DNA from 3 places in the Microbacterium sp. NPDC091662 genome. Region 1 is predicted to be linked to each of the others. Evidence: predicted binding sites of a transcription regulator. Region 1 holds the regulator's gene; each other region holds the start of a gene.
What was found. The regulator LexA, encoded in region 1, represses DNA repair genes until DNA is damaged. The targets are predictions, from matches to a motif close to TCGAACANNTGTTCGA.

Region 1 (9,685 bases):
CGCGGCCAGGCGACGGCCCGCGCTTAGGCTCGTAGCGCCATGATTCGGTTCGAGAACGTCACGAAACGCTACCGCGGGACGTCGAAGCCCGCCCTTTCCGGAGTCGACTTCGAAGTGCAACGCGGGGAGTTCGTCTTCCTCGTCGGGGCCTCGGGTTCCGGCAAATCCTCCTGTCTGCGCCTGATCCTGCGCGAAGACGTCCCGACCTCGGGGCGGGTCGCGGTGCTCGGGAGGGACCTGCGCGCGCTCGCGAACCGCAAGGTGCCCTACTTCCGACGCCACATCGGGTCGGTCTTCCAGGACTTCCGGTTGCTGCCGTCGAAGACCGTCTACCAGAACGTCGCGTTCACGCTCCAGGTGACCGGTTCGTCGCGCGGCTTCATCCAGCAGGCCGTCCCGGAGGCACTCGCCCTCGTCGGTCTCGACGGCAAGCAGAAGCGAATGCCCCACGAGCTCTCTGGCGGTGAGCAGCAGCGTGTCGCCATCGCGCGCGCTCTCGTCAATCGTCCACAGGTGCTGCTCGCGGATGAGCCGACCGGAAACCTCGACCCCGCGACGTCGGTCGACATCATGCAGCTGCTCGCCCGTATCAACGCCGGCGGGACCACCGTGTTGATGGCCACCCACGAAGCCGGCTTCGTCGACCAGATGCAGCGTCGGGTGATCGAGCTGCGTGACGGTGAGATGGTCCGCGACGAGGTGCACGGCGGGTACGGCGACACCTCCAACATCCCGCGCCTCGCTCCGGAGGAGGTGCGTGGAGCGGCCGCCGCAGCCGCGCTCACCGCCGTGCAGGAGGTGCAGCGTCAGACTGCCGACCTCTCGGTGGTGCGTGCCGCGTTGGCCGAAGAGCTCAGCACCCAGCGCAAGGCTGCCGCGTCCGTCGACCGCGACGGCGAGACTGTGGTTCCCCCGGCCCCGCGCACGGTCGAACCGCCGGAGCCTGCAGGTGCGACGACGGCGGACTCCGCTGCGAACATCGTCGAACCTCCTGCCGTCGTCGAGCCTCCTGCGGTGATCCGGCCGCGCACGCACCCGATCACTCTGCCGACGGTCGACGTCGCCGAACTCGGCGTCGCGGATCGCCTCGGACTCTCCGACGAAGACGACGAGGAAGTGGGCCCGACCTCATGAGAATCGGACTCATCCTGACGGAAGCCCTCGTCGGGCTCCGGCGGAACATCTCGATGGTGATCTCCGTCGTGCTCGTCACCTTCGTCTCCCTGACCTTCGTCGGCGCCGCGATCCTCATGCAGGGGCAGATCGGCGTGATGCGCGGCTACTGGGCGGAGCGCGCCCAGGTCGCGGTGTACATGTGCTCGGCGGTCTCGGAATCCGAGACGTGCCTCGACGGCGCGGCGAGCGAGGAGCAGGTCGCCGCCGTCCGCGCCCAGCTCGAGGGCGATGCACTCAAGCCACTCATCAGCTCGATGACCTTCGACACCAAGGAAGAGACCTACGCCAAGCTCGTCGATCAGCTCGGCGCGGACCAGGCGAGCGTGCTCACGCCCGACCAGGCCTTCGAGGTGTTCTTCGTCACGATGAAGGACCCGGGTCAGTCGCAGGTGCTCGCCGAAGCCTTCAGCGGACAGGCGGGCGTCGAACAGGTCAAGGATCAATTGCAGTACCTCGAGCCGTTGTTCTCGGCGTTGACCGTCGCGACCTATATCGCCGTGGGAATCGCCGTCCTCATGCTCATCGCGGCGACGCTGCTGATCGGCACGACCATCCGGCTGTCCGCGTATGCGAGACGCAAGGAGATCGGCATCATGCGCCTGGTCGGAGCATCGAACCGCTTCATCCAGACGCCGTTCGTCCTCGAGGGCGTGTTCGCGGCCTTCCTCGGCTCGGCGCTGGCCAGTGCCGCCGTCGTCGCCGGTATGCATTTCGGGGTCAACGGCTACCTGCGGGGGAGGGTTCCCTTCATCACCACGTGGGTGACGATGCAGGACGCTGCACTCGTGGTTCCCGTGCTGATCGGTATCGGAGTGGTTCTCGCCGCCCTCTCCGCCGGCTTCGCGATCCGACGCTGGCTGCGTACCTGATAGCCTGAAAGGCTGCTCGGTCGGATCGATCGATCGAGCTCATCACGGCAACAGGAGAGCATCATGCCCAGGGAACGCGGAGAGAAGGTCGTCGCGACCAATCGTCGCGCACGTCACGACTACACGATCGAGAAGTCGTACGAAGCGGGGATGGTGCTCACCGGCACCGAGGTCAAGTCGCTGCGTCAGGGACGGGCCAACCTCAGCGACGGCTATGCGTTCGTGAAGGGGAACGAGGTCTTCCTCGACTCCGTGCACATCCCCGAGTATTCGCAGGGGCACTGGACGAACCATTCGGCCAAGCGCATCCGCAAGCTGCTGCTGCACCGCGAGGAGATCGCGAAGATCGCCCACGCCGTCTCGGCGGGGGGCTACACCCTCATCCCGCTGAAGCTGTACTTCTCGGACGGCCGCGCCAAGGTCGAGATCGCCCTGGCGAAGGGCAAGCGCGAGTACGACAAGCGGCAGACCCTGCGCGAGCGTCAGGACACCCGCGAGGCCGACCGTGCCATGCGTCTGCGCAACCGCGTGGGGGAGTAGCCCGCGACTGTCACCGTGTGACGGCTGGTCACTCGTGCGGGTGGAAGCCGAAGACGCGGCCGAGGAACGCCAGCTCGCGCTCGAGGGCGTCGACGATGGTCTCCGCGCTACGGAAGCCGTGCCCCTCGGCGGGATACAGGACGTACTCGTGGTCGATGCCGCGCGCCGAGAGGGCGTCACGGATCGCCTCGGACTGCGACGGAGGGACGACGCGGTCCTCGCCGCCCTGCAGGAGCAGCACCGGTACCGCGATGCGATCGGTGTGGGTGAGCGGTGAACGCTCGACGTACAGATGCTCGTACTCGGGGAGCGGACCCACCAGGCCGTCGATGTACGACGCCTCGAAGTCGTGCGTCTCCGCCGCCAGCATGCGCAGGTCCGCGACCCCGTAACGGCTGATCCCCGCGGCGAAGGCTCCGCCGCGTACCAGCGCCGACAGCACGGTCCAGCCACCGGCGGATCCGCCGCGGATCGCGATGCGGTCGGGGTCGGCGATCCCTGCGTCCGCCAAGCCCCGAGCAGCGGCGATCACGTCGTCGACGTCGACGACGCCCCACTGGCCGTCGAGACGCTCGCGGTAGGCGCGGCCGTAGCCGGTCGATCCGCCGTAGTTCACGTCGAGCACACCGATCCCGCGGCTCGTGTAGTACGCGATCGCGGCCGAGGCCGCGCCGGTGACGTGCGCCGTCGGTCCGCCGTGCACCAGCACGACGTAGGGCGCGAGCTCGTCATCGGGCGCCACCGCATCCGGGTTCGCCGGAGGGTAGGCGAAGGCGTGCACCGTGCCGTGCGGACCGTCGATGTCGATCGGCATCGACGCGGGCATCCAACGCGGATCGACGGGCTCTCCACCGCGCACCGCGACGACCTCTCCCGATGCGATGTCGACGCACCAGAGACCCGCCGTCACCCGCGAGCCGTTGCCGGAGAGGAGCACCCTGGTGCCGTCGACATCGTCGACGCTCACGTGGCCATCGCCGGGGAACTCGATGACGCTCTCGCCGCCTTCGGCATCGATGACGACGACCGCGTCGCGCCCGTTCGTGCGGACGGCGACGATACGGCCGTCGTTCAACGGCTGGTACCAGCGGTTGCCGAGCACCCAGAGACCGTAGCCCGTGTCAGCATCGGACGGGGCCAGCGGTCGCGTCGCGCCGGAAGGCAGCGCCCCGTCGAGACTGACGCGCTGGAGTGCCCAGCGGTCGTCGGGATCGTCGGCGAAGACCAGTTCCGCGTCGCTGAGCCACTCCGGCTGCAGCGCCGCCCTCGAGGGGATGGTCCGGGGGATGCCCCCGTCGACCTCGGCGACCTGCACCCTCGCGCCCTCCCAGGGCATCTGCCCTGGTTCCCAAGCGACCCACGCCACCCGGGTCGCATCCGGGGAGAGGGCGGGATGGGCGAAGAATCCCTCGCCCTGCACGATCACCCTGACGGCCGACGTATCGGCTGCGGCGGACCCGTCGAGCGGGATCTCGACGATCGAACGCTGATGTGGCACCGTCGAGAGGTCTTCACGTACAGCCAGGAGGCGGCCGTTCTGGATGCGCAGACCGCCGTGCGAAGGCCCGGGTGCGGTGAGGACGACGAGGTGCCCGTCGGCGTTCAGACGGCGCACCTGCTGGTCCGCGGCATCGACGAAGTAGAGCGTCCCTCGGTCATCGGCCGTCCACGCACCGCCGCCGTACTCGTGCACTCGGGAGCGGGCGTTCCACGGCGCGGGGAGGATCTCGGCGCCCGAGGAACTCCGTACCGTCACCCTGCCCTTCTCGGTCGGAACAGATTCTCCCCACCAGATCTCCGTGCCGACGAAGCGGGCGCCGTCGATACGAGGAGAAGACGCCGCGACAGAGGCAGCGGAGAAGGGCGAAGACCAGGAACCGTAGGGCGACGACGACATGCTTCGAGCCTATGGGGCGCGGGTGCTGGCATGTGTATACGCGAAGGCCCTCCCGGAAGCCCGGGAGGGCCTTCGTCGTGCTCTCGCGTCTAGACTGCGCGCAGTACCGCCACGATCTTGCCGAGGATCACGGCCTCGTCGCCGAGGATGGGCTCGAAAGCCGAGTTGCGAGGGAGCAGCCAGGTGTGGCCGTCACGACGGCGCAGCACCTTGACCGTGGCCTCGCCGTCGAGCATGGCCGCCACGATCTCACCGTTCTCGGCGCTGTTCTGTGAGCGGACGACGACCCAGTCGCCGTCGCAGATGGCGGCGTCGATCATCGACTCGCCCGAGACCTTGAGCATGAACAGGTCGCCCTTGCCCACGAGCTGACGGGGGAGCGGGAAGATCTCCTCGACCTGCTGATCGGCGGTGATCGGCACGCCGGCGGCGATGCGTCCGACCAGGGGGACGAGCGCGGCGTCGCCGACGGGCGTCGCCACGTCCGCGGGGTTCTCGGTGCTCGCTCCCGGCAGATCGATGAGCACCTCCATGGCCCTGGTCTTCCCGGGGTCGCGGCGCAGGTAGCCGCTGAGCTCGAGTTGGCCGAGTTGGTGGGTGACGCTGGAGAGGGACTTGAGGCCTACGGCATCGCCGATCTCGCGCATGCTCGGCGGGTAGCCGTGGTGCGCGATCGAGTTCTGGATGACCTCGAGGATCGCCATCTGCTTCGGGCTGAGGCTCTTCCGGCGGCGCGTGCGCGGTGCCTCCGACTCGGGGGCAGAGTTCTCGCTCATGGTGCTCCTTCAGTGCGTGATCCGACGTCCCTCTTCGAATGTCGGAGGCCCGTGGTGGGGTGTCCTTATCGAAACCGTATCCGAGAAACGGGCCGATCTGGAAGATCTGTTCGAGCGTGTCGGCTCATTTCTCTATCCGGTTTCGAAGAATAGTTGACAGATGTTCGAACTCGAAGATATCTTCGGTACGTAGCTTCGCATTCACGGCTCCCGGCCGAGACGGGAATGCGAACGCTACGCCAACTTCCCCGGTAGCCTCATCGCTCCGGGACAGGCTAAGGAGCACCACATGAGCAGCATCAGCCTCAGCACCGCAGCGGTCATTCCGGCGTCGACCCGTCCTTCGACGCGACTCCGACTGACGACGCGTGGCCGCGCCGTGCTGCTGGCCTTCGCCTCGGTGCCGCTCGCGATCGGCATCGCCTTCGCCGCCCTCAGCGGCGGCAGCGCGATCGCCTCGGGCGCAGACTCCGCAGCCGTCAGCGTCGAGACCGTGACCGTCATGCCCGGCGACACCCTCTGGTCGATCGCCACCAGCGTCGCACCCGACGCCGACCCGCGTGACGTCATCGGTGAGATCAGTCGGATGAACCTGCTGCGCGGCGGCGAACTCCAGATCGGCCAGACACTCGCCATCCCGGCACAGTATGTGAACTGATCCGGCTGCTTCCGCGCTGCAGCAACGTTGCGTCATCGAGACGAGGCGCCGCTTAACATGGGAAGGGTGACCCTCTCCCTCAACGATCTCCCGCTACGTGACGATCTTCGCGGACTGACGCCGTACGGCGCTCCGCAGGCGCCGCTCCCGATCGCGCTCAACGTGAACGAGAACACGCATCCGATCCCTGATGCGGTGGCGAGCGACATCCTCGACGACATCGCGGTCGCGATCCGCGATGTCAATCGCTATCCGGACCGCGAGTTCACCACGCTCCGTGAATCGTTCGCAGAGTACCTGGGGCATGGCCTCACGCCGGAGCAGATCTGGGCGGGCAACGGCTCCAACGAGGTGCTCCAGCACATCCTCCAGGCATTCGGGGGGCCGGGGCGCACGGCGTTCGGCTTCGCGCCGACGTACTCGATGTACCCGCTCATCGCCCAGGGCACCGGTGCGCGCTGGATCGCCGGCACCCGCCAGCCCGACTACACGATCACCCCTGACGAGGCGGCCGAGCAGGTGCAGGCCGCCGATCCCGATGTGGTCATCCTCTGCTCTCCCAACAATCCCACCGGTACCCCGCTCGAACTCGACGTCATCGAAGCCGTGTACGACGCGGCCCGAGGCATCGTGATCGTCGATGAGGCCTACCAGGAGTTCGCTCCGCGCGACGCGGTCTCCGCCTTGACGCTGCTCGACGGGCGTCCGCGGCTCGCGGTCTCGCGCACCATGAGCAAGGCGTTCGCGTTCGCCGGCGCCCGGGTCGGTTACCTCGCGGCCGACCCGGCCTTCATCGATGCCCTGCGACTGGTGCGCCTGCCCTATCACCTGAGCGCTCTCACCCAGGCTGCAGCCGTCGCGGCGCTGCGCAACGCCGACGTGATGCTCGCGATGGTCGACGAGATCGTCGAGCAGCGCGACCGGATCACGGCGACGCTCGAAGCGCTCGGCTACCAGCCGCACGAGTCGTGGTCGAACTTCGTCCTGTTCGGCGGCGTCGCCGACCCGCGGGCCACCTGGCAGCAGCTGTACGACCGTGGCGTGCTGGTGCGCGACGTCGGCATCCCCGGACACCTCAGGGTGAGCGCCGGTACCGAGGCCGAGACCACGGCGTTCCTCGATGCCCTGGCCTCGATAGGATCAGCTTCATGAGCACCCCCGTACCGTCCCCGCGCACCGCGAACCGAGTCCGCAGCACGTCGGAGTCCACGGTCGAGCTCGAGGTGAACCTCGACGGCACGGGGGCGAGTCGCATCGATACATCCGTGCCGTTCTTCGACCACATGCTCACCGCCTTCGCGAAGCACTCGCTGACCGATCTGACGGTGCGTGCGTCCGGCGACACCCACATCGACGCGCACCACACCGTCGAAGACGTCTCGATCGTGCTCGGTCAGGCCATTCTCGAGGCCCTGGGCGACAAGTCCGGCATCTCCCGCTACGGCGATGCGCTCGTTCCGCTCGACGAGGCCCTGGCTCAGGCCGTGGTCGACATCTCCGGTCGCCCGTACCTGGTGCACACGGGGGAACCCGCGGGTTTCGAGCACCACCTCATCGGGGGGCACTTCACCGGCTCGCTGGTGCGTCACTCCTTCGAGGCCATCACGTTCAACGCGGCTCTGACGGTGCACGTGCGCGTGCTCGGTGGTCGCGATCCGCACCACATCGCCGAGGCGGAGTACAAGGCGTTCGCTCGTGCATTCCGTGAGGCCAAGTCGCTGGACCCGCTCGTCGACGGCATTCCGTCCACCAAGGGTGCACTGTGAGCGCAGCGCCTCGCATCGCGGTGTTCGACTACGAGTCGGGCAACGTCCACTCGGCGGTCAAGGCGCTGGTCGCCGCCGGCGCGGATGCCGTGCTGACCCGTGACCGCGCCACCGCTCTCGAGGCGGATGGGCTCGTCGTGCCCGGAGTCGGTGCGTTCCAGGCCGTCCGCGATGCCCTGCGCGCCCACGGAGGGGATGAGATCATCGACCGCCGTCTGGCCGGTGGTCGTCCGGTCCTCGGCATCTGCGTCGGAATGCAGGTGTTGTTCGAGCACGGCGTCGAGCGCGGACACGACACCGAGGGACTCGGCGAGTGGCCGGGCGCCGTCACCGAGCTCAACGCCCCGGTACTCCCGCACATGGGTTGGAACACGGTAGAGCCGGGTGCGGACAGCGTGCTCTTCCGTGGCATCGAGCAGGAGCGCTTCTACTTCGTGCATTCGTACGCCGCGCAGTCCTGGCAGCTGGACGTCATCCCGCCGTTCCCCCAGCCCGTCCTGACCTGGACCACGTATGGGGATCCGTTCCTCGCTGCGGTCGAGAACGGTCCGCTCTCGGCGACCCAGTTCCACCCGGAGAAGTCCGGGGAAGCCGGCATCCAGCTGCTACGCAACTGGGTCGGAAGTCTCTGACACCGCCGGCAGGCGTCACCCGTTTTGTTCCCCGCCGTCCGGCGGACTACCCTCGGTTCTCGTGCCCGCACCGGGCCGTTGAGCTTCCCGATCCAAGGACCCCATGAACGACTTCGCGCAGTCCCCCTCGCTCACGCTCCTTCCCGCGGTCGATGTAGCCGGGGGCAAGGCCGTCCGCCTGACCCAGGGTGAGGCCGGAACCGAGACCAGTTACGGCGACCCTTTGGACGCCGCAGGAGAGTGGGTGTCACAGGGCGCGAAGTGGATCCACCTCGTCGACCTCGACGCCGCGTTCGGTCGCGGCAGCAACGCGCCGATCCTGCGCAAGGTCATCAAGCAGTTCAAGGGCGTGAGCATCGAGCTCTCCGGTGGCATCCGCGACGATGCGACGCTGGAGGCGGCTCTGGAGAGCGGCGCCACCCGGATCAACCTGGGCACGGCCGCACTGGAGAACCCGGAGTGGGCCGCCGACGTGATCGGCCGCTACGGTGAGGCGATCGCGGTGGGTCTCGATGTGCGCGGAACGACCCTTGCCGCCCGCGGATGGACCAAGGAGGGCGGTGACCTCTGGGAGGTGCTCGACCGCCTCGAAGACGCGGGCTGCAGCCGTTACGTCGTCACCGACGTGACCAAGGACGGCACGCTTCGCGGCCCCAACATCGAACTGCTTCGCGAGGTGACGTCGCGCACCCCGAAGCCGGTCGTCGCTTCCGGCGGGATCTCGAGCCTCGATGACATCGCCGCGCTCCGCGAACTCGTGCCGCTGGGCGTCGAGGGAGCGATCGTCGGCAAGGCACTCTACGCCGGCGCGTTCACGCTGGCTGAGGCACTGGATGTCGCAGGAGACTGACGCGCACGCCTGCGGGCCCGAATCGCACAACCACGGCGACTCGGCGGGTGTGCCCTGGGAGGGGCGCGCCTTCGAGTCGAACCCGCACGCAGCGGACGACGGCTCCGCCGATCCCGTGCTGTTGGCGGCGCTCCTGCGCTTCCGCGCGGGGGAGGGCAGCCAAGCCGAGGTCGTCGACGCGTTCCGCGCCGCGCGCGTGCTGATCCCGCTGATCGCCGAGAAGGGTGACGAGGGCGTCGCGCCGAGCGGTCTCACCGTCGACAAGACGCAGGAGCTCTCCATCGTGACGGTTGCGGCTCCGGACGGTCGTCGCGTACAACCGGTGTTCTCGTCGGTGCAGGCCATGCAGGCGTGGGATCCGACGGCGCGTCCGATCCCCGTCGAGGCCATTCGCGCCGCCCTGGCGGCGTCGGCGGAGGACACCGATCTCATCGTGCTCGACCCGACATCCGAGACCGAGTTCGTGATCCGTCGTCCCGCTGTCTGGGCGATCGCTCAGGAGCAGCGCTGGGAGCCGAGCT
Region 2 (9,685 bases), on a different contig from region 1:
ATGATCTGGCCGATGTACTGCATGAAGGCGAACAGCGTGCCCACCTGCACCGTGCCGTTGTTGACCTCGATGCCGCCGAACCAGATGACCGAGACGACGGTGACGTTGAGGATGAGCATGAACAGCGGGAACAGCAGCACGAAGAGCGAGCCGACCTTGCGGCCGACGACCATGATGTCGGTGTTGGCGCCGCGGAAGCGATCTTCCTCGATGCGTTCGCGAACGAACGCACGCACGACGCGCACGCCGGTGAGCTGCTCGCGCATGATGCGGTTGACGTTGTCGAGCTTGCCCTGGTAGCTGCGGAACAGCGGCACCATGCGGCCGATCACGAGAGCGGCCAGGATCAGCAGCAGCGGCACCGAGACGGCGATGAGCCAGCTGAGGCCGACGTTCGTCTGAACGGCGAAGATGATGCCGCCGATCGCGAGCAGCGGGGCCGTGACCAGCATGGTCGCGCCCATCATCGCGAGCATCTGCACCTGCTGCACATCGTTCGTGTTGCGGGTGATGAGCGAGCCGGCGCCGAACTGCGAGACCTCGCGCTCGGAGAAGCCGCTGACCTTGCCGAACACGTCGGCGCGGATGTCGCGACCGGCGCCCATCGCGGCGCGCGCGGCGAAGTAGGTAGCGGTGACCGAGGCGATGATCTGCCCCAGCGAGACCGCGAGCATGAACAGACCGGTGCTCCAGATGTAGCCGGTGTCACCGCGGGCGACGCCCTTGTCGATGATGTCGGCGTTCAGGCGCGGGAGGTAGAGGGTCGCTGCCACGCTGGCGAGCTGGAAGACCAGCACCGCGAGCAGCAGCCATCGGTATCGGGAGAGATAGCGGAGGAGAATTTTTCCCAGCACAGGCGGACTTTCTAGGAAGGATGGAACGGCGGATTTCTCGGCAGACGGATGCCGACCGACAATCGGCCACAAGACAGAGTGCCACGATCCGCGGACATTCGTATCCCCCTCACGGTGGACCTTCGCTCACAGCGAACCGCTTCTCCCGCCGGTCTGCGGTTTCTGCACGCGGGCGAACAAGACCGGCGAGACCGATCTCCCCTTCTTTGTGTTTACGCGTTGATACAACTTGTGATAAACATATGACACAAAAGAGGACGGACTCTCCATGATCGCGACCACCGCATCTTCGCTCGCAACGGCAGACCGGATCCCCGTCGGCTCCGGGCTGCCGGATCCCTGGCAGTTGTTCGGTGCTCTCCTCTCGATGCCCTGGGTCTCCCTGATCCTCGCGGCGATCATCGCGGTCGGTGTCTCCATCTCTCCCCGCTGGCGAACGCGGACCTCGACTCGCGCGCGCCTCGCCCCGGGGGTATCCGGCGGGATCTTCGCGCGCTACGCGCCAGAGCATCGCACCCTCGGCATCGTGGCACTCTCGGTGATCGCTCTCTTCGTCACCGAGAGTCTGATCACCGGGTACGCCGTGAACCTCGACGGCGTCGTCTCGTGGTGGCGGTATGCACTGCCGGTGCTCACCGCCGGTGTCGGCGTGGCCGCCCTGACGTTCCTGATCACGACGCGGGGCAGCACGCCGCCGGAGCATCCCATCGTCTCCGCACGCCGTACCTGGCTGACCTTCAGCTCTCCTCTCGACTCGACGGGAACCGCCGTCACGGTCCTCGTGCTCACCGCCACCACGCTGCTCGCCGGGCTCGCCTCCTCGAACATCGACGGCGGTCCGTACGTGTTCCTCGAGATCGCAGTGCCCAACGAGACGATCGATCCGATCCGGCCGTGGTTCTACGGCTGGGCGTACGGAGTCCCCGTCCTGATCTGCACCGGAGCACTCGTCGCCGTGACCGTCGCCGCACTGCATGTCAACGCGGCGCGCCCGTTTCTGCGCCCCGCCGGCGTCCTCGCCGAGCAACAGGAACGACGCGACATCGCACAGGGCATCACCCGGATCGCGACGTCCGGCGCTCTTCTCGCTCTTGCGGGGGCATGGCGATTCATCGCCGAAGCCGGTTCGATCAGTGGCCTCGCAGTCGAGGGCGATGGCCGCAGCGACTCCTACGAGGCCTTCTGGCGATACGGAGAAATCGCGGCGGTCGGCGGATGGCTGGCGCCGGCTCTCGAGATCACGGCGTTCATCCTCCTTCTCCTCGTGAGCGCACAGCTGTGCCCGCCGGGATACGACACAGAACCGACGGGCGTCGCGGAGCGCTCGGGCGACCGGGAAGCCGCACGGTGAGCCCCGCTCCCCGACTGTCACCGACCGACGACGCGAACCCGGCGCTGGACATCTACCGGCAGCTCCGCGGTCTCATCGTCTCGGGACAGCTCGGCGCGGGAGAGCGACTGCCGACGGTCCGACAGACGGCGAGCGACCTGGGTGTCGCCCCCGGAACCGTGGCTCGTGCATACAAGATGCTCGAAGGTGAGGGGCTGGTCGTCTCTCGCACCGCTGCGGGCACCCGGGTCGCCGAGACCGCGGGGGTTCTTCCCACCTCGGTGATCCGGCGCATCCGCGAACTGGTCGACGAGGCCGGCTCGGCCGAGGCGGATCCAGATGACGTCATCGACGTGCTCCGCGCGATCTGGCAGTCGCGATCGACCGCCGACACTGTCCCCGCATCCTCCGTGTAAGCCCGCCTCAGAACAGAACCGTTTCAGAACAGGGCAGGCTGCGGAACGTACCCGCGCGCAGGGGCGCCGGCGTCCGACGCGAGCTCGGCCAGCGTCGGCGGGTCCCATTTCGGATCGCGGTCCTTGTCGACGATCTGCGCCCGGATGCCCTCGACGAGATCGGGGTGCTCGTTCACGAACCACAGCACACGGCGGTACTCGCCTTCCAGCGCGGCACGAAGCCCCGGCAGTTCGCGCGCTTCGCGGATCGCATCGAGCGTGACGGTGAGGCCGGTCGGCGCGAGTCCCTCCAGAAGATCCGCGGTCGTGACGGCTTCCGTCGTGCCCTGGGCCTGCAGGCGTTCGATGATCTCGATCACAGTGGGAGCGGAGAAGGCCTCGTCGATCCATTCTCTCGATGCGGGCAGCTGCGAGGGCTCCGGCGTCTCGTCGAACAGCAGCACGATCTCGCTGGGACCCGTGGGATCGGCGCGATACGCGAGAGCCTCGCTCAACGCGTCGAGGCGATCCGACGGCACGAAGTGGTCGGCGAAGCCGAGATACACGGCATCCGCGCCGCTCATCGCCGCCCCGGTGAGGCCGAAGTACTCGCCGAAGCGCCCGGGGGCACGGCCGAGAAGCCAGGTGCCGCCGACGTCGGGCGTGAATCCGATGCGCGTCTCCGGCATCGCGAGCTTCGAGCGCTCCGTGACGATACGGATCGCCGCGTGCCCGGCCAGGCCGATGCCTCCACCCATCGTGATGCCGTCGGCGAAGGACACCACAGGTTTGGGATACTCGGCGATCATCGCGTTCAACGCATACTCGGCGCGGAAGAACTCGGCGGTCTGATCGGCCTGCCCCGCGACGATCTGCGCATGCAGGGCGCGCACGTCGCCGCCGGCGCACATGCCACGATCTCCCGCTCCGTCGAGCAGCACGATCTGCACGTCGGTGTCGTCGCGCCAGGCGTCGAGCGCTGCGGTGAGGCTCTGGATCATGTCGACGTCGAGGGCGTTGATGGCCTCGGGGCGGTTGAGCGTGAGCCGCCCGAGAGCCCCTTCGGTGCGGACGAGAACGCGGGATGCAGCGTGAGAATCGGTCACGCTGGCCAGGCTACCCCTTTCGGCAAGGGCAGGAATCCGCGCGAAATGCGGGATCCGACAGGCTTTTCCGGCAGGATAGGGAGGAACTGTTCAAATGCGACGAGAGGTCACGGATGCCTGAAGGACAGGTGCTCGAGTTCACGCACGTGACGAAGCGCTTCAATGAGGTGACCGCTGTCTCGGACTTCTCCGCGCGCGTCGAGCCCGGAGCCGTCACCGCCTTCCTCGGCCCGAACGGAGCCGGTAAGACCACCACGTTGCGCATCCTGCTCGGCCAGGTGCGCGCCACGTCCGGCACGGCGACGATCGGCGGCACGGCCTATGCAGAGCTCCGCCAGCCGTTGCGCACGATCGGCGCGGTGCTCGAAGAGACCGTCTACCGTCCTCGTCGCACCGCCGAACGCCAGCTGACCATCGCCGCCAAGGCGAACGGCATCCCGCTGGCACGCGTCGGCGAGGTGCTCTCGCTGGTCGGCCTCGAGGGCGAGGGCGACTCGCGCATCGGCGGCTTCTCACTCGGGATGCGCCAGCGACTCAGCGTCGCCCACGCGCTTCTCGGCGACCCCGGCGCCCTGGTCTTCGACGAGCCGGCCAACGGGCTCGACCCCGAAGGCATCCGCTGGATGCGTCTCCTGATGCGTCGCCTCGCCGACGAGGGGCGCACGGTCCTCGTGTCCTCGCACGTCCTCAGCGAAGTCGAGCAGGTCGCCGACAATGTGCTCGTGCTCTCGAAGGGCGAGCTCGTACTGGCCAGCGGCATCGAGACGCTCGCCGACACGAAGGGCGGCTCCGTCATCGTGGACGCCGCGGATCGCGCGGCCCTGACGGCAGCGCTCGCTGCTGCCGGTTTCGACATCGAAGTGCTGCGTTCGGGCCTGACGGTGAGGGGTGGAGACGCCGGCACGGTCGGAGCCATCGCTGCCGATGCGGGCATCGCTCTGAGCACCCTGGTGCAGCGCGGACCGACGCTGGAAGACGTCTTCATCGACCTCATGCGCGGTGGCCGGTTCGTGCCGAACGCTCCCGCAGCGCCGCCCCAGCTTGCCGCGCCGACCGCTCCCGAAGCGACATCCCCCGACGAGGCGGCTCCAGAAGCGACAGCTCCCGCGCCCGCCGACTCCGTGGTCGCCATCCCCGTGGCTGCAGCTGCTGCCTGGGCGGCCGAGGCCGCCGCTGCTCCCGCAGGTGAGGCCGTGACCGACGACCTCGCCGCATCCATCGCCACCGAGGTTTCCGAGGTTTCCGAGGTTTCCGAGGACGAAAGCGTGGAGAGCGCGGAGAGCGCTTCGGACGAATCGCCTGCAGACGCGGCTTCCGCCGACGTCATCGCGACCGAGGAGACGCCGTCCGAGGAGGCACCCCTCGAAGAGACGCCCGTCGTAGCGGCCGCTGTCGACGAAGTTCCCGGCGAAGAAGTTCAGGTCGAGGAGGCTCCTGTCGAGAAGTCGGGCGACGTCGCCTCGGGTCCGTTCGAGGCGGACGACGCTTCGACCCTCAGAGGGCAGTCCGCCGACGAGCAGCCCCCGGCCCGATCCTTCGATGAGATTCTGTTCGGTGCTGCCACACCAGCGGACGCCGCGGATATGACGGAGGCACCCTCCGATCTGGCCTCCGGCGACGACGACCACAGCGGGGTCGAGATCTTCGCGGACCTCCACGACGCGTCGGGCACCGGTGAATCGGATGCCACGCCTTCCGACGACGCCGCAGCCTCCCCTGCTGACTCCGACCCCCGCGCCGCGGCAGTGAGCTCCATGCTCGCCGCCGCCGCTCGCGCGTACTACGAGGACGAGCCGAAGGACTACCCGCTGAGCGCCGAGGACCAGGCTTCGGAGAACGCCGTCTCGGAGAACGAAGGCTCGGAGAACGAACGCGACGAGAGCGCGCACTGGAGCGTCGCGTCCACCGGCGTGATCGACACCGTGCCCTTGGCCGAGGCTTCCGCGGAAGCCGACGATCCGGCCCCCGAGGCGTCTGACGCCGAGGCTCACGCGGAGAATCCGGACGGGAACGACGCCGGGCACGACGGCGCCGCCGCCGAGACTCCGGACGAGCACGTCGGCGACAACAACGAAGGCGAGCACACCGACGAGGGCCATCACGGCGAGCACGCCGACGAGGACCACGACGGCGATAACCACGACGACGATAACCACGACGACGCCGGGCACACCGACGGCGAGCACCATCACGGCTGAGCGACTCGGCTGATGCGAACGCCCTCCTGACCTGTGAGTCGGGAGGGCGTTCTACGTTCCCGAGGACGCCACGCATCGGGGCGGACCTCCGGCGACGCGGGCGTCCGGCGGGCCGAGGGTGTCAGGCGGGCCGAGGGCGGATGACGGGACGGCGGCGGCCCTTCGAGACCGGGACCGGTGCCGTCGCCACGATCTCCTCGACGTTCGCCGGTTCAGTCGACACATCGAGCCGCAGTGCCTGCGTGAGCGCGAGTCCGTGGCTGGTGGTGAGGATCAGGCGACGGTACTGCTCGTCGTCCTCGAGGTCGATCACGACGCTCGGACGACGCCGACGGATCAGCACGAAGTCGAGACTGCCCGCGGCCTTCCAACTGCCTGCCGCGAGAACACCGGGGATGTGCGTCCCCGGGTTCGGGACGCCGCGGAGCCAGGTCCAGGCGTCTTCCGTCAACTGCACCTTGGTGATGGTGTCGCGCGCGATACGGAGGTTGTCACGGTGGAAGGTGGCGGCACGTTCGATCGGCGAGAGCACGACCTCCAGTTGCGTCTGGTCCAGCAACAACGTCACCATGTCCCCCAGTCTGCCAGCGCGGCCCTGCCAGTTGTCTGGAAGTTGCTCACAGGAACGCAACGATCCCTTGTCGATCAGCACCAGTCATCATCATTCCCCTTCCGAGTTTCGAACATATGTACTATACTCGACGCATGGCCGCATCCGCGAACGACACCGATCAGCGTGAAGCGCTGCTCGATGCCTGGGTCGAGAAGCGGCGAGACATCGCGATACTCGAAGCAGAAGCCTCGGCCCTCCTCTCCGATCGGCTGCGTCTCCTCGACGATGATGTCCGGGAGCATCCGCAGCATCGCGAGTCGATCCATCGGTCGACGGTCGCCGAGTACTCGGCCGCCGGCCGCATGTCGAAGGGCAGCGTCGAGTACGCATTCACCGACGCCCTCTTCCTCGACGCCGAGCACCCCATGGTTCGCGATGCGTTCCGCCGGGGTGCGATCAGCGCCGCACATGTCCGAGAGATCGTGCGTGAGGGAAGCATCGTGCGGCAGGGCGTCCGCGAGGGGCGAAGCGACGCCGACACTCTCGCCCTCGACGACACGGCCGCGATCGTCGTGGCCGAGCACGATTCCCCCGCGCGCACTCGCACGACGGTGCGCCAGATCGCCTCGTCCCTCGCCGGCGAGACCGTGGTCGAGCTTCACCGGCGCGCCCACCGAGAACGATCGGTCACGCTGAGGTCCCTCGACGACGGCCTCGCACTGCTGCAGGTCGTGCTTCCCGAGCACCTCGCCCACGCGATCCTCGACCGCCTGACCCGGCTCGCGCAGCATGTCATCGACACGCGTGACGATCGCACTCCTGGTGCCGGTGCGGTGACGAAGCTTCGCCCGGACGAGCTCGACTCGTGCGCCGATCACCTTCCCCCGCACGGCCAGGCCGCTGACGACACCCGATTCGATGCACATGTGATCTTCGGCAACGGGGTGACCTTCACGACCGATCCGTCCGTCGACGGCGCCCACGTCCCGACAGACGGGCGCGGCATCGATGCGATCCGTACCGATCTGCTGAGCGATCTACTCCTGACCACCGATCCCTCCGCGGCGAGGGGCACCGCGCTGGAAAGCATCCAGGCTCGCCTTCAGGTCACGATCGCTGCCGAGACGCTGGTCGGGGCTGACGACCGACCGGCCGAACTCGATGGCATCGGCGCGCTGCATCCCGACGTCGCCCGCGACCTCGCCGGTCGCCACGGCGGGTGGTCCCGCCTCTTCCTCGACCGCACCGGAATCGTGACGGCCACGGCCGCGTACGCGCCGACGGCGGCGATGCGACGACATCTTCAGGCCCGCGACCAGCACTGCCGATTCCCCGGCTGCCGAACACCGATCCACAGGTGCCAGATCGACCACAACCACGACCACGCCAAGGGCGGGCGCACGTCGATCGACAACCTCAGTCACTTCTGCGTCGGACACCACTCACTGAAGCATCCCGGCATCGTCGAGAAGCACCGCTGGCATGCAAGGCAACTCCCCGGAGGCGATATCGAGTGGACCAGCCCACTCGGCCGTGTCTACACCGACGCCCCGCCGCGCCGTGTCATGTTCATCTCGCGGTGACACCCGCCTGACCGAGCCCGCACTACCGAGACGCCCGCCCGACTGTGGCCGCGCTACCGAGACGCCCGCCCGACTGTGGCCGCGCTATGGGCGCGCCGCGGCGGCAGCGGCCGCAGCCACCGGAAGGGCGGCCTCGATCTGCTGCAGTTCCTCTTCGCCGTGCGCGGCGGTCAGGAACCAGGCCTCGAACACGCTCGGCGGAAGGGCCACGCCCTGCTCGCGCAGCGAGTGGAAGAAGGGCGCGTAGCGGAACGACTCCTGCGCCTGGGCTTCGGCATAGTTCTGCGGCGCCGTGGCCCGGAACGAGGCGTTGAACAGGTTGCCGGCGGTCGCGACGGCGTGCGTGACACCCGCCGACGTGAGCGCGGCGTCGAGCGCGGTCGCTACTCGGGCAGATGCAGCGTCGACCGTCGCGTAGACCTCTGGAGTGGCGAGCCGCAGTGTCGCGAGACCCGCAGCGACCGAGAGCGGGTTCCCGGAGAGCGTCCCTGCTTGGTAGACCGGGCCGAGCGGCGCGAGCAGATCCATGACCTCGGCACGTCCACCGAGCGCGGCCAGCGGCATGCCCCCGCCAACCACCTTGCCGAACGTGAAGATGTCGGGCAGATAGTCCTCGCCCGCGGCGGCCTGCAGACCCCAGAAGCCTGCCGGGTGCACCCGGAATCCGGTGAGCACCTCGTCGAGGATCATCAGCGCACCGTGGGCGTGGGCGGTCTCGGCGATCAGCCGGTTGAATCCGGGGAGTGGAGCGACGACGCCCATGTTCGCCGCCGAGGCCTCGACGATGACGGCGGCGATCCGCTGACCGTGCTCGGCGAACACCGCAGCCAGCGCATCCGGCTCGTTGTACCCGATCACGAGGGTCTGTGCGGCGACCGGCGCCGGGACGCCGGCCGATCCGGGGAGCGCGAGCGTCGCGACCCCGGAACCCGCCTCGGCGAGAAGACCGTCGGAGTGCCCGTGGTAGTGGCCGGCGAACTTCACGAGCAGGTCGCGACCGGTGGCACCGCGCGCGAGGCGGATGGCCGTCATGGTCGCCTCGGTGCCCGTGGAGACCAGGCGCACGCGCTCGACGGGTCGGGTCTCGCCGAACCGCACGCGATCGGCGATCAGCGCAGCCAGTTCGACCTCGCCCTCGGTCGGAGCACCGAACGAGAGTCCCAGGGACGCGGCCTCCTGCACCGCGGCGACGATCTCCGGGTGCGCATGGCCGAGGAGGGCAGGACCCCACGAGGCGACGAGGTCGACGTACTCGCGACCAGCGGCATCGGTGACCTTCGCGCCCTTCGCCGAGGCGAGGAATCGCGGCGTCCCGCCGACCGAGCCGTAGGCGCGCACCGGAGAGTTGACCCCACCGGGGATCACCGCACGGGCAGCGGAGAACAGGTCGTCGTTGCGGTCGGTCATGAAGGAGAACTCCTCGGAGAGATCAGTCGCGCAGCCAGCGGGCCGCTTCGGTGGCCCAGTAGGTCAGCACCGCATCCGCACCGGCACGGCGGATGGAGAGAAGGGACTCGAGAACGGCGGCACGACGGTCGATCCAGCCGTTCGCACCGGCGGCCTCGATCATCGCGTACTCGCCCGAGACCTGATATGCCCACACCGGAATGCTCACGGTGTCGCGCACCTCGCGCAGCACGTCGAGGAACGCCATCGCCGGCTTCAC
Region 3 (9,685 bases), on a different contig from region 1:
TTCACCGTCGTGGAACGGCGAGCCGTCCTTCCCCTCGGGGTGGGGCGGCTCGCTTCGTTCGGCGCCGGCCGTGGTTCCTCAGCCGCGAAGCTCCCGGGTCGCCTGGCCCGTGCGCTGCAGAGCATCGACGGTCTCGGTGTATCGACGCTTCGCGACGCCGATGAACAGGCAGTCCACGAGCGTGAGCTGGGCGATGCGGCTCACCATGGCGCCGGCGCGGAAGGTCGATTCGCGCACCTCGGTGAAGAGCGGATGGTCGGCCGCGCGGGCGAGGGGGGAATCCTTGGCCGAGGTGACAGCGATCGTGGCGGCGCCGCTGGTGCGTGCCGTCTCCAGGAAGCGCACGGTCTCGAGTGTCGAGCCCGAGTGCGAGAAGCCGATCGCGACGGTCAGGGCGGTGGGGAGCACCGAGACGGCCACGGCTTCGTGCGGGTCTGCCGGCATGTGCGCGTTCCGACCGACGCGCAGGAGCTTGTGGGTGAGATCCTCGGCCACGAAGCGACTGGCGCCGAGTCCGTAGAGGAGGATCCGGTCGGCGCGGTCGAACACGTCGACGGCCGCCTCGAGCACGGCGAAGTCGAGTCGGGCGACGGTCTCCTCGATCGCCAGGAGCTCGAGAGCTGCGACTTTCGACACCGCCTCCTGCAGGGTGTCGTCGTCGGAGATCTCCGATCCGTAGGCTCCACGTGACGAGAACTGGGCGGCCTCCTTGCCGAGCTCGGCGGCCAGGGCCATGCGCAGCGGGGCGTAGCCGCTGAAGCCGATCGCACGGCAGAAGCGCACGACCGATGCGACGGAGGTGTCGCATTCCGCGGCCAGCTCGTTGATCGTGTTGTCGATCACGACGGAGGGGTTCTCGCGGACGACCAGCGCGATGCGGGCGAGCGACGGCGTGAGCGTGGAAGCCGCGGCTTCGATCGTCGACTGGATGCTCATCGGTCCTCCATCGGTGCGGTGCCGCCGGTTCGGTGTAAATTCTTTTTGCAGAGTCTACTTCGCATGTAGTCTCTTTTCACAGACTTTTTCGCCGATCTCAGGAGGGCCGATGGATGCACGCGTGACGGTATCCGTCGATCTCGGCAAGTCGCGGTGTCGCGTGGTCCGCATCGGTCCCGATGGTCGGATCGAGCGTGACGGCATCGGAGCTCCCGGGCTGGCCGCAGCGGGGGGTGTGGACAGGGCGCTCGACGCCATCCTCCCGCTCCTCGAGGGTGATCGGCTCGACGTGATCGGCGTCGGTGCCGCGGGGGCGTGGATGGCGCCGGAGGCTGCGCAGGAACTGTCTTCCCGGCTCGCGGCCGCGAGCGGTGCGGCGGTGGCCGTCGCCTCCGACGTGGTCACGGCCCACGCGGGTGCGCTCGACGGGGCCGGGGGAGTGCTCCTCATCGCAGGCACCGGAGCGGCGGCGCTCGGCATCGACGCCGACGACGCACGACTCGTCGATGGCTGGGGTCCGGAACTCGGCGACTTCGGCAGCGGATCGTGGCTCGGTCGTGAGGCGCTGCGCGCCGTGATGCGCGCCGACGACGGGTTGGCATCGCGCACGGCGCTCACCCAGGCGATCGCCGAGCCCATCGGCGCGGTCACCGACATCCAGGCCTGGCTCGCGGGCAGCGATCCGCTCCCGCGGCGCCTCGCCACGCTCGCCCCGCTCGTCCTCGATGCCGCGCAGTCGGGTGACCTCGTCGCCGGCGCGATCGTCGCTGAGGGCATCCGACTGCTCACGGCGACGGCGGCCGCCGGTTCCGCTCTCACGGCCGACGTCGTGCTCCACGGCGGTCTCACCGCGCATGCGTGGTTCCGCGAGCACCTGACCTCCTCCTTGCAGGCTGCCGGTCGTCGGGTCGTCCCCGCGCGCGGTGATGCCCTCGACGGGGCGCTGCTGCTCGCACGCCGCACCGACCTCCCCCACGAAAGGTTCGTCCACCGTGCCGAATGACGACTCCCGCCTCGCCGCCCTCCTCTCCGTGCTCGATCGCCTCGATACCGAGGCTTCCACGACGGAACGCGGAGACCTCGATCTGCTGGGCACCGCCGAACTCGTGCGACGGATGAACGCCGAGGATAGGCGGGTGCCCGAGGCGGTCGCCGAGCGCGCCGAGGAGATCGCGGCCGCCGTCGACGGCATCACCGAGCGGTTCCGGCGCGGGGGCCGTCTCATCTACATCGGGGCCGGCACCGCAGGGCGCATCGGCGTGCTCGACGCGAGCGAGTGTCCGCCGACCTTCGGCACCGATCCCTCGATGGTCGTCGGTCTGATCGCCGGCGGAGAGACCGCGATCCGCTCGGCAGTGGAGAACGCCGAGGACGACGCCGCCGCGGCGGAGGCCTCGCTGCGCGAGCTCGGACTCTCGGAGAGCGACACGGTGGTCGGCATCTCGGCATCCGGCCGCACGCCCTACGTGGTGGGAGGGCTGACGTATGCACGCAGCGTGGGAGCGTTCGCCGTGGCGATCGCGTCGAACGCCGACTCCGAGATCGGTGCGGCTGCAGAGATCGCGATCGAGGTCGTCACCGGCCCCGAGTTCATCTCCGGGTCCACACGGTTGAAGTCCGGAACCGCGCAGAAGCTCGTCGTGAACATGCTCACCACGCTGTCGATGATCAATCTCGGCAAGACGTATCGCGGAGTGATGGTCGATCTTCTCGCGACGAACGAGAAGCTGCATGCCCGCTCGATCCGCACGGTGTCGCAGCTGTCCGGCGTCGACACCGACAGGGCGGCCACGGCGCTGCAGGCGGCGGACGGCTCGGTCAAGCTCGCGCTGCTGATGCTCGCCGCCGACGCGACGCCCGAAGATGCGGCTGCCGCCCTCGACGACGCCGACGGGATCCTTCGCGACGCGATCGCGGCACTCGCCTGAACGCGGCGCGCCCCTGAGTCCGGTGCGCACGTGCGTCTCGCGCGCCGGGCGCGGCCACGGGGTGCTCCCGCGTCAATAGGATTCGGGTGTGGATGATCTCGTTCCGGCGGCGCCCTGGCTGCTCGCCGGTGCGGCCGTCGTCGCGGCGGTCGCCTCGCTGCTCGCGGGACGCGCCGTGCCGTGGCAGGGCCGGCAGGCCGTGCTGGTCATGGCAGCCGCGATGCTCGTGACCGCGCTCGCGGGTGATGCCCCGATGGTCGGTCTAGGGCTGGGAGCGGTGCTGCTGCTCTCCGCCATGCTCGGCACGGTGGGAGTGCGCGGAACCTCGACGGCCGGTGAGTGCTTCCGCCGCGCGCTCATCGCACTGCTCCTCGCCATCTGCTCGTTCGAGAGCGCAGCCACCGGTGTGGTCCCCGAGACGAGCGGCGGAGCCCACGGCGGGCATGGCGGTCTCTCCGGTCTGCTGGCCGTCCTGATCGTCGCCGGAGTGATCGGCGTGGTGCTGTGGACCGTGGCGGCGGACTGGTTCGTCGAGCCCGTCCATCAGGGGCGTGCCGCCCGTCTCCTCGCGGTCGAGTCATGGGCGCTGGCCGCCGGTGCCGCCCTGATGTGTCTGGCGACCTGAGAGGGGTTCCGGGGTCCGATAGCGTGGCGGCATGCCCCTCGCCCTGATCACCGGAGCTGCCCGTGCCGACAGTATCGCCGCCGGCATCGTCCCTCGTCTGCGCGCGGCCGGCTGGACCGTCGTCACCAGCGACCTGCGCGACGCCGATCACCCCGCCGACCTGTCGACGTCTGAAGGACCGGAGGCGCTCATCGCCGATGTGACCGCCGCGCACGGTCCGATCACCGCCCTCATCCTGAGCCACGCGCACGACGTGGAGTCGGGCATCCTCGACACCACCGCCGAGAGCTTCGACAGGCACGTCGCCGTGAACGCACGGGCGAGTCTGCTGCTGATCGCGGCCTTCGCGCGGCAGGTCGGCGACGACGGGGGAGTGATCCTCGCGCTCACCAGCGACCACGTCACCGGCAACCTCCCGTACGGTGCGTCGAAGGGCGCGCTCGATCGGCTCGTCATCTCCGCCGCGCGCGAGCTCGGTCACCGAGGGATCTCCGCGAACGTGCTGAACCCCGGACCCATCGACACCGGCTGGATGGATGACGAGACGCGCACGGGACTGGCGGGGATGACGCCTCTCGGACGCCTCGGCCAGCCGGCGGATGTGGCTGCGGTGGTGGAGTTCCTCGTGTCGGACGAGGGGCGTTGGATCTCCGGGCAGCTGCTGAAGTCCGACGGCGCGTTCTCGGCGCAGTACTGAATCCGTTCGGGGTGTTCGATCAGTTCACGACGTCCGCGATCAGTGCCCGCCGCCGAACTCGATCATCCCGACCCCGACGGCGATGAGCGCGACGCCGACGGCCATCATCGCCGAGAAGTGGTCCTTGAAGATGACCCGTCCCAGCACGGCGGTCAGCGCGACGCCGGCGGCAGCCCAGATTCCGTAGGCGACGCCCACCGGCATTCCCATCGCCAGGATCGTGCCGAGCAGTGTGAACGCCGTGAGGTACCCGACGACGATGACGGGGATCCAACGGCGACGGCGCAGGCCCTCGGATGCGCGCAGGCTCAGTGTCGCGGTGACTTCACTGATGATCGCGAGAGACAGGAGCAGCCAGGTCATGGGGTGACCTCCGTCGTCTCGCGTGTGTGGGAACCGAGTTCGACGAGCAGTACGCCGACCACGATCACGCCGACGCCGATGATCTGCACCGGCCCCAGCAGTTCGCCGAACAGGACGGTGCCGAGCACAGCGGTGAGCACGACTCCGATCGCCGACCAGATGCCATACGCCACCCCCACGGCCATCCCGCGATCGAGCACGACCGACAGCAGCCACAGCGAGCCGGAGTAACCGAGAACGACGACGATGAGCCAGAGCGGATGCGTGAACCCCTCGGCCGCACGCAGCGAGAGGGTCGCGGTGACTTCCAGCGCGATCGCGAGCAGGAGGGGCGGCCATGCCGAACGGCGAGGGCGATCTGTCATCGGGGGCCTTTCGTGGAGGGTCCGAGGGGGAGAACGCGATGGCGGCGCGCGAGATTCCCCGCTGCGATTGCGCAGCGGTCGCGGTGGCGGGCGCGGGGAACGAGCTGTGATATCGAGCAGGAGAGGGGAGCGTATTCGCCGCTGATATCCCGGCATGGAATAGAACATAGCTTCGAATGTCGGGTGTGGTCGCGGTAGAATCGAGTATGTCGAATTTGACTGCGTTGCATGAGGCGATGTCTCGTCTGGATGAGGTGTGGTCTGACGCCGGTGATTCGGGGGAGTTGTCGCGGGAGCAGTTGATCGCGGTGAGCGCGTCGGTCGGGGTGTTGCGGCGTCGGTTGGATGCGGTGCATGTGTCGGTGGCGGCGTGTATTGCTCGGGAGTCGCGTCCGGAGCTCGGTGCGGGGAGTCTGGCGAAGCAGCAGGGTTTCCGGAGCCCGGCGACGTTGATCGCGGTGGCGACGGGGGTGTCGATGGGTGATGCGTCGCGGTTGGTCAGGGTGGGTGAGGCGACGGCGCCGCGGAGTGATCTTCTGGGGGTGCGTCTGCCGGCGAGGTATCCGTTGGTGAGCGAGGCGTTGGATGCGGGGGTGCTGGGTGCTCCGGCGGCGGCGTTGATCATCGCGGCGCTGGATCGGTGCCGGACCGCTGCGGGGGTGGAGCGGATCGCTGAGGGGGAGCGGCTGCTGGTGGAGTCTGTCGGGGGTTTGGCGTTGGATGATGTGCGCAAGCTCGTGGTCCGGGCGGAAGCGTGGCTTGACCCGGATGGGGTGGAGCCGCGTGAGGAAGAGCGCCGTGGCAGGCGGGCGTTGTCGCTGTTCGAGCGGGACGGGATGGTGCATCTGAACGCGGTGCTCGATGTGGAGACTGCGGCGCCGGTGGTGACGGCGATCCGGGGGTTCGTGACGGCGGTGTTCGCGGCGCGGAAGGATGCTCCCGATGCGGGCGCTCCTGATGGGGACCGGCGGACGGTGCCGATGATTCAGGCGGATGCTCTTTCGGTGTTCTGTGCGCATGTGCTCGGGTGTGAGCGGCGGGTTCCGGTGGCTGGGGCGAGGGTGATCGTGCGGATGGGCCTCGATGATCTGGAGGCCGGTACGGGGTCGGCGACCGTGGATGGTGTGGATCAGCCGGTCAGTGTCGGGGCGGCGCGGCGGATGGCGGCCGGGGGCGGGGTGATCCCCTGTGTTCTCGGCGGGGACAGTGAGGTGCTCGATTGGGGGCGGGAGAGACGGTTGTTCACCCGGGCGCAACGGCTGGCGTTGGTGGAGCGTGATGGGGGATGCGCGATGTGCGGGTTGCCGCCGGAGATGACGAGGGCGCATCACATTCGCTGGTGGACACGCGACCGCGGGCCGACAGATCTCTCCAACGGGGTGCTGCTGTGTGAGACGTGTCACCATCGCATCCACGACAACGGGTGGGAGATACGCATCGACGCTCCCGGGACCGCGACCGGGACCCGGACCGGGAGCGGAGTGCGGAGTGGGAGTGGGAGTGGAGGGCGGGTGTGGTTCATCCCGCCGCCATACGTCGACCCCGCGCGAACCCCGAGGCTCGGCGGGCGCGCACGCTTCGACATCGCCGCCTGATGACGTGTTGCCTGATGACGTGTTGCCTGATGACCCGATCAAGCATTCTCGACCCTCGGGATTCGGCGCGTGTTCCCGCGGCTTGTACGCTGGATGCATCCCCCGATTCACCCGGCAACTCGCGCGCCGGCGACCTCGGCGCGCGCTCACACATGCAAGGACGCAGATGAACGATTCCGCGGCACACCGCGACGACTGGACTGAGAGCGAAGAGCTGGCGGAGCGGATGATCCCGCTCATCGGGGCGCTCCGACGCGAACACGACGTGGTCACCTCGCTCCACGGGCACCGCCTGCTCGGCCTGTCGGCGACCGGCCTCGTCGAGGTGCACGAGCGCGTCGCGCAGCTCGGGCACGAGCGACTCCCGATCGAGGACAGCCTCGCCGTGCTGGAAGCGATCCATGCCCTCGCTCCCGGCGCTTCCTCACTCGACGTCGCTCGCCTCGTCGCCGGCCACGCCGAGAGCGGCCAGTCGCTGGAGACCTACCTCGCCGACGTGCTCGCGCCCGCGATGGGAGCCGTCGCCGCCGAACCCACCGATGTCGTGCTCTACGGCTTCGGGCGCATCGGCCGCCTGCTCGCCCGCATCCTCATCGCGCACACCGGCGGAGGAAGCGGACTGCGCCTGCGCGCCATCGTCGTCCGCCGTGGCGCCGAGAACGACCTCGTCAAGCGTGCATCCCTGCTCTTGCGCGACTCCGTGCACGGCCGCTTCGCCGGCTCGGTCACCGTCGACGAAGAAGCCGGGCAGATCATCGCCAACGGCACCCGCATCCAGGTGATCTACTCCGACGACCCGGCGACCATCGACTACACCGCCTACGGCATCCACGATGCGATCGTCGTCGACAACACCGGACGCTGGCGCGACGAGGCCGGACTCTCGCAGCACCTGCGCTCGACCGGCGTCGCCCGCGTGCTGCTGACCGCACCGGGGAAGAGCCCCCTCAAGAACATCGTCCACGGCATCAACGACGACACGATCGTCGACACCGACCGCATCCTGTCGGCCGCCTCCTGCACGACCAACGCCATCACGCCCGTGCTCGCGGCGATCGACGAGGCCTACGGCGTCGTCAAGGGACACGTCGAGACCGTGCACTCGTTCACGAACGATCAGAACCTGATCGACAACTTCCACAAGGGCGATCGGCGCGGACGCTCGGCGGTGCTCAACATGGTCATCACCGAGACCGGAGCCGCGAAGGCCGTCGCCAAGGCGCTGCCGCAGCTCGAGGGCAAGCTCACGGGCAGCTCGATCCGCGTCCCCACCCCCGACGTCTCCCTCGCGGTGCTGCACCTGACGATCGAGCGCCCCGCGACCAAGGATCAGGTCAACGACTACCTGCGCCGGGTCTCTCTGCACTCCAAGCTGCGCCAGCAGATCGACTATGTGGAGAGCCCCGACGTCGTCTCCACGGATTTCGTCGGCTCGCACCGCGCCGGCATCGTCGACGGTCTCGCCACGATCGCCGACGAGGACACCCTCATCCTGTATGTCTGGTACGACAACGAGTTCGGCTACTCGTGCCAGGTGATCCGCGTGCTCGAGGTCATGGCGGGCTCGCACCCCATCGTGCTCCCCGAGCGCCGTGAGGTGACGCTGCAGAGCTGAGACTCCGCGTGCGCCGCGTCGGCGGCACCCGGCATGATGAGGCCATGAAGACCGCGACCCTGCGTGCCGAGCGCCTCCGATCGCACCGCCTCCGATCGCACCGCCTCACCGCGCCGACGACCACGGTGACAGCTGCGGCGCAGCACATGCTCGCGGTGCAGAGCCAGGACTTCACCGCGGGTCGGTGGGCGCTGGCCGTACGTACGCGAGGGGAAGCCGCGTTGCGCGACGTCGACCGCGCCTTCGACCGCGGCGACATCGTGCGCGGGTGGACCATGCGCGGCACGCTGCACACCGTCCCGGCGCGCGACTTCGGCTGGATGCTGCAGGTCACCGCCGGGCGGCAGCGGCAGCAGGCGGCCTCCCGCTACCGCGATCTCGGCATCGATGACGACATGGTCGCCGCGAGCGTCCGGGCGCTGACGCCGGCACTGCGTGACGGCGGCTGCACCCGCGCCGAGGTGTTCGAGATCCTCCAGGGGATCGGCATCGACCCATCGGGTCAGCGGGGCATCCATCTGCTGTTCACCCTCACGATCGACGGTCTGATCTGCCAGGGCCCGGTCGTCGCGAGGGCCGGCGTCGCCCGCGAGCAGCGGTTCGTGCTGGTGGAAGATCACATCCGCGAGCATCTCACCCCCGATGACCCGCTCGCCGAGCTGTTCGTCCGCTACATCGACGGACACGGTCCTGCCGGCGTCGCCGATTTCGCCTGGTGGTCGGGCCTCACCCTCGGTCAGGCGCGCGAGGCGGCCGCGAGGGCGGCTGCCGGAGCGGACGGCAGCAGGGTCGACGAGATCGACGAGGGACTCTTCGCCGCACGCCGACGTCCTCGTCGAGCGGCGGGTGCGGCATCCGTCCATGCGCTCGGCGCGTTCGACGAGTACTACATCTCCTACGCCGATCGCACGATCGTCTGCGCCTCGGAGCACCTCGCGGCCGTCGGCCCCGGAAAGAACGGCATGGTGCGTCCGACCCTCATCGAGCAGGGGCGGGTGATCGGAACCTGGTCGCATGCGAGCGCGACCAGGGATGCGCCGCCCGAGCTGTTCGAGGAGCCGGAGGATCGCGACGCCGTGGCTGCGGCACTCGCCCGCTTCGCCCGGTTCGCCGACGATTGAGCCGGAAGCGACCTCCCGCCCGTCGCCGCGACTACTCGCTCGCGTGACGTGCGAGGAAGTTGTACACCTCGTTGTCGTCGACACCCGGGAACGCGCCGCGGGGGAGCGGCGAGAACATGTGCGTGTGCACGCGCGCGCTCGGCCACGCTCGTCCGCTCCAGCGATCGCTCAGTTCGGCGGAGGGGCGCCGGCAGCACGACTCGTCGGGGCAGGTCGACACCGCTCTGTCGTTCGTCTCGCGCCCGCGCCACCAGCGCGCATCGTCGAAGGGCACGCCGACCGTCACCGAGAATTCGCCGTCGCTCGACGATCCGGTCTGCGTCGAGCACCAGAAGGTGCCGGAGGGGGTGTCGGTGTACTGGTGGTGCTCCACCGTGCGGTTCTGCTGCGTGAACGCCGCGCGGGCCTGGAACTTGCGGCACACCCGCTGACCCTCGACC

Region 2: the regulator LexA is predicted to act here: its motif matches at 6,563-6,578, upstream of ACIQLD_RS09785 (DUF222 domain-containing protein).
Region 3: the regulator LexA is predicted to act here: its motif matches at 5,075-5,090, upstream of ACIQLD_RS05895 (DUF222 domain-containing protein).

The regions. Positions count from the first base shown of each region.
Region 1 is NZ_JBIVTM010000002.1:963,318-973,002, forward strand. It holds gene ftsE (cell division ATP-binding protein FtsE) at 40-1,134, shown strand; gene ftsX (permease-like cell division protein FtsX) at 1,131-2,045, shown strand; gene smpB (SsrA-binding protein SmpB) at 2,109-2,585, shown strand; gene ACIQLD_RS17960 (S9 family peptidase) at 2,614-4,482, opposite strand; gene lexA (transcriptional repressor LexA) at 4,572-5,258, opposite strand; gene ACIQLD_RS17970 (LysM peptidoglycan-binding domain-containing protein) at 5,548-5,916, shown strand; gene ACIQLD_RS17975 (histidinol-phosphate transaminase) at 5,983-7,068, shown strand; gene hisB (imidazoleglycerol-phosphate dehydratase HisB) at 7,065-7,682, shown strand; gene hisH (imidazole glycerol phosphate synthase subunit HisH) at 7,679-8,314, shown strand; gene priA (bifunctional 1-(5-phosphoribosyl)-5-((5-phosphoribosylamino)methylideneamino)imidazole-4-carboxamide isomerase/phosphoribosylanthranilate isomerase PriA) at 8,418-9,164, shown strand; gene ACIQLD_RS17995 (SseB family protein) at 9,148-9,685, shown strand, end outside.
Region 2 is NZ_JBIVTM010000001.1:1,990,728-2,000,412, forward strand. It holds gene ACIQLD_RS09755 (ABC transporter ATP-binding protein) at 1-854, opposite strand, end outside; gene ACIQLD_RS09760 (hypothetical protein) at 1,123-2,205, shown strand; gene ACIQLD_RS09765 (GntR family transcriptional regulator) at 2,202-2,600, shown strand; gene ACIQLD_RS09770 (enoyl-CoA hydratase/isomerase family protein) at 2,624-3,685, opposite strand; gene ACIQLD_RS09775 (ATP-binding cassette domain-containing protein) at 3,799-5,883, shown strand; gene ACIQLD_RS09780 (hypothetical protein) at 6,005-6,454, opposite strand; gene ACIQLD_RS09785 (DUF222 domain-containing protein) at 6,589-8,019, shown strand; gene ACIQLD_RS09790 (glutamate-1-semialdehyde 2,1-aminomutase) at 8,104-9,426, opposite strand; gene hemB (porphobilinogen synthase) at 9,449-9,685, opposite strand, start outside.
Region 3 is NZ_JBIVTM010000001.1:1,233,924-1,243,608, reverse strand. It holds gene ACIQLD_RS05930 (MurR/RpiR family transcriptional regulator) at 79-936, opposite strand; gene ACIQLD_RS05925 (N-acetylglucosamine kinase) at 1,046-1,939, shown strand; gene murQ (N-acetylmuramic acid 6-phosphate etherase) at 1,929-2,864, shown strand; gene ACIQLD_RS05915 (hypothetical protein) at 2,953-3,489, shown strand; gene ACIQLD_RS05910 (SDR family oxidoreductase) at 3,521-4,186, shown strand; gene ACIQLD_RS05905 (DMT family transporter) at 4,226-4,549, opposite strand; gene ACIQLD_RS05900 (DMT family transporter) at 4,546-4,914, opposite strand; gene ACIQLD_RS05895 (DUF222 domain-containing protein) at 5,100-6,509, shown strand; gene ACIQLD_RS05890 (glyceraldehyde-3-phosphate dehydrogenase) at 6,676-8,124, shown strand; gene ACIQLD_RS05885 (winged helix DNA-binding domain-containing protein) at 8,169-9,245, shown strand; gene ACIQLD_RS05880 (helix-turn-helix domain-containing protein) at 9,277-9,685, opposite strand, start outside.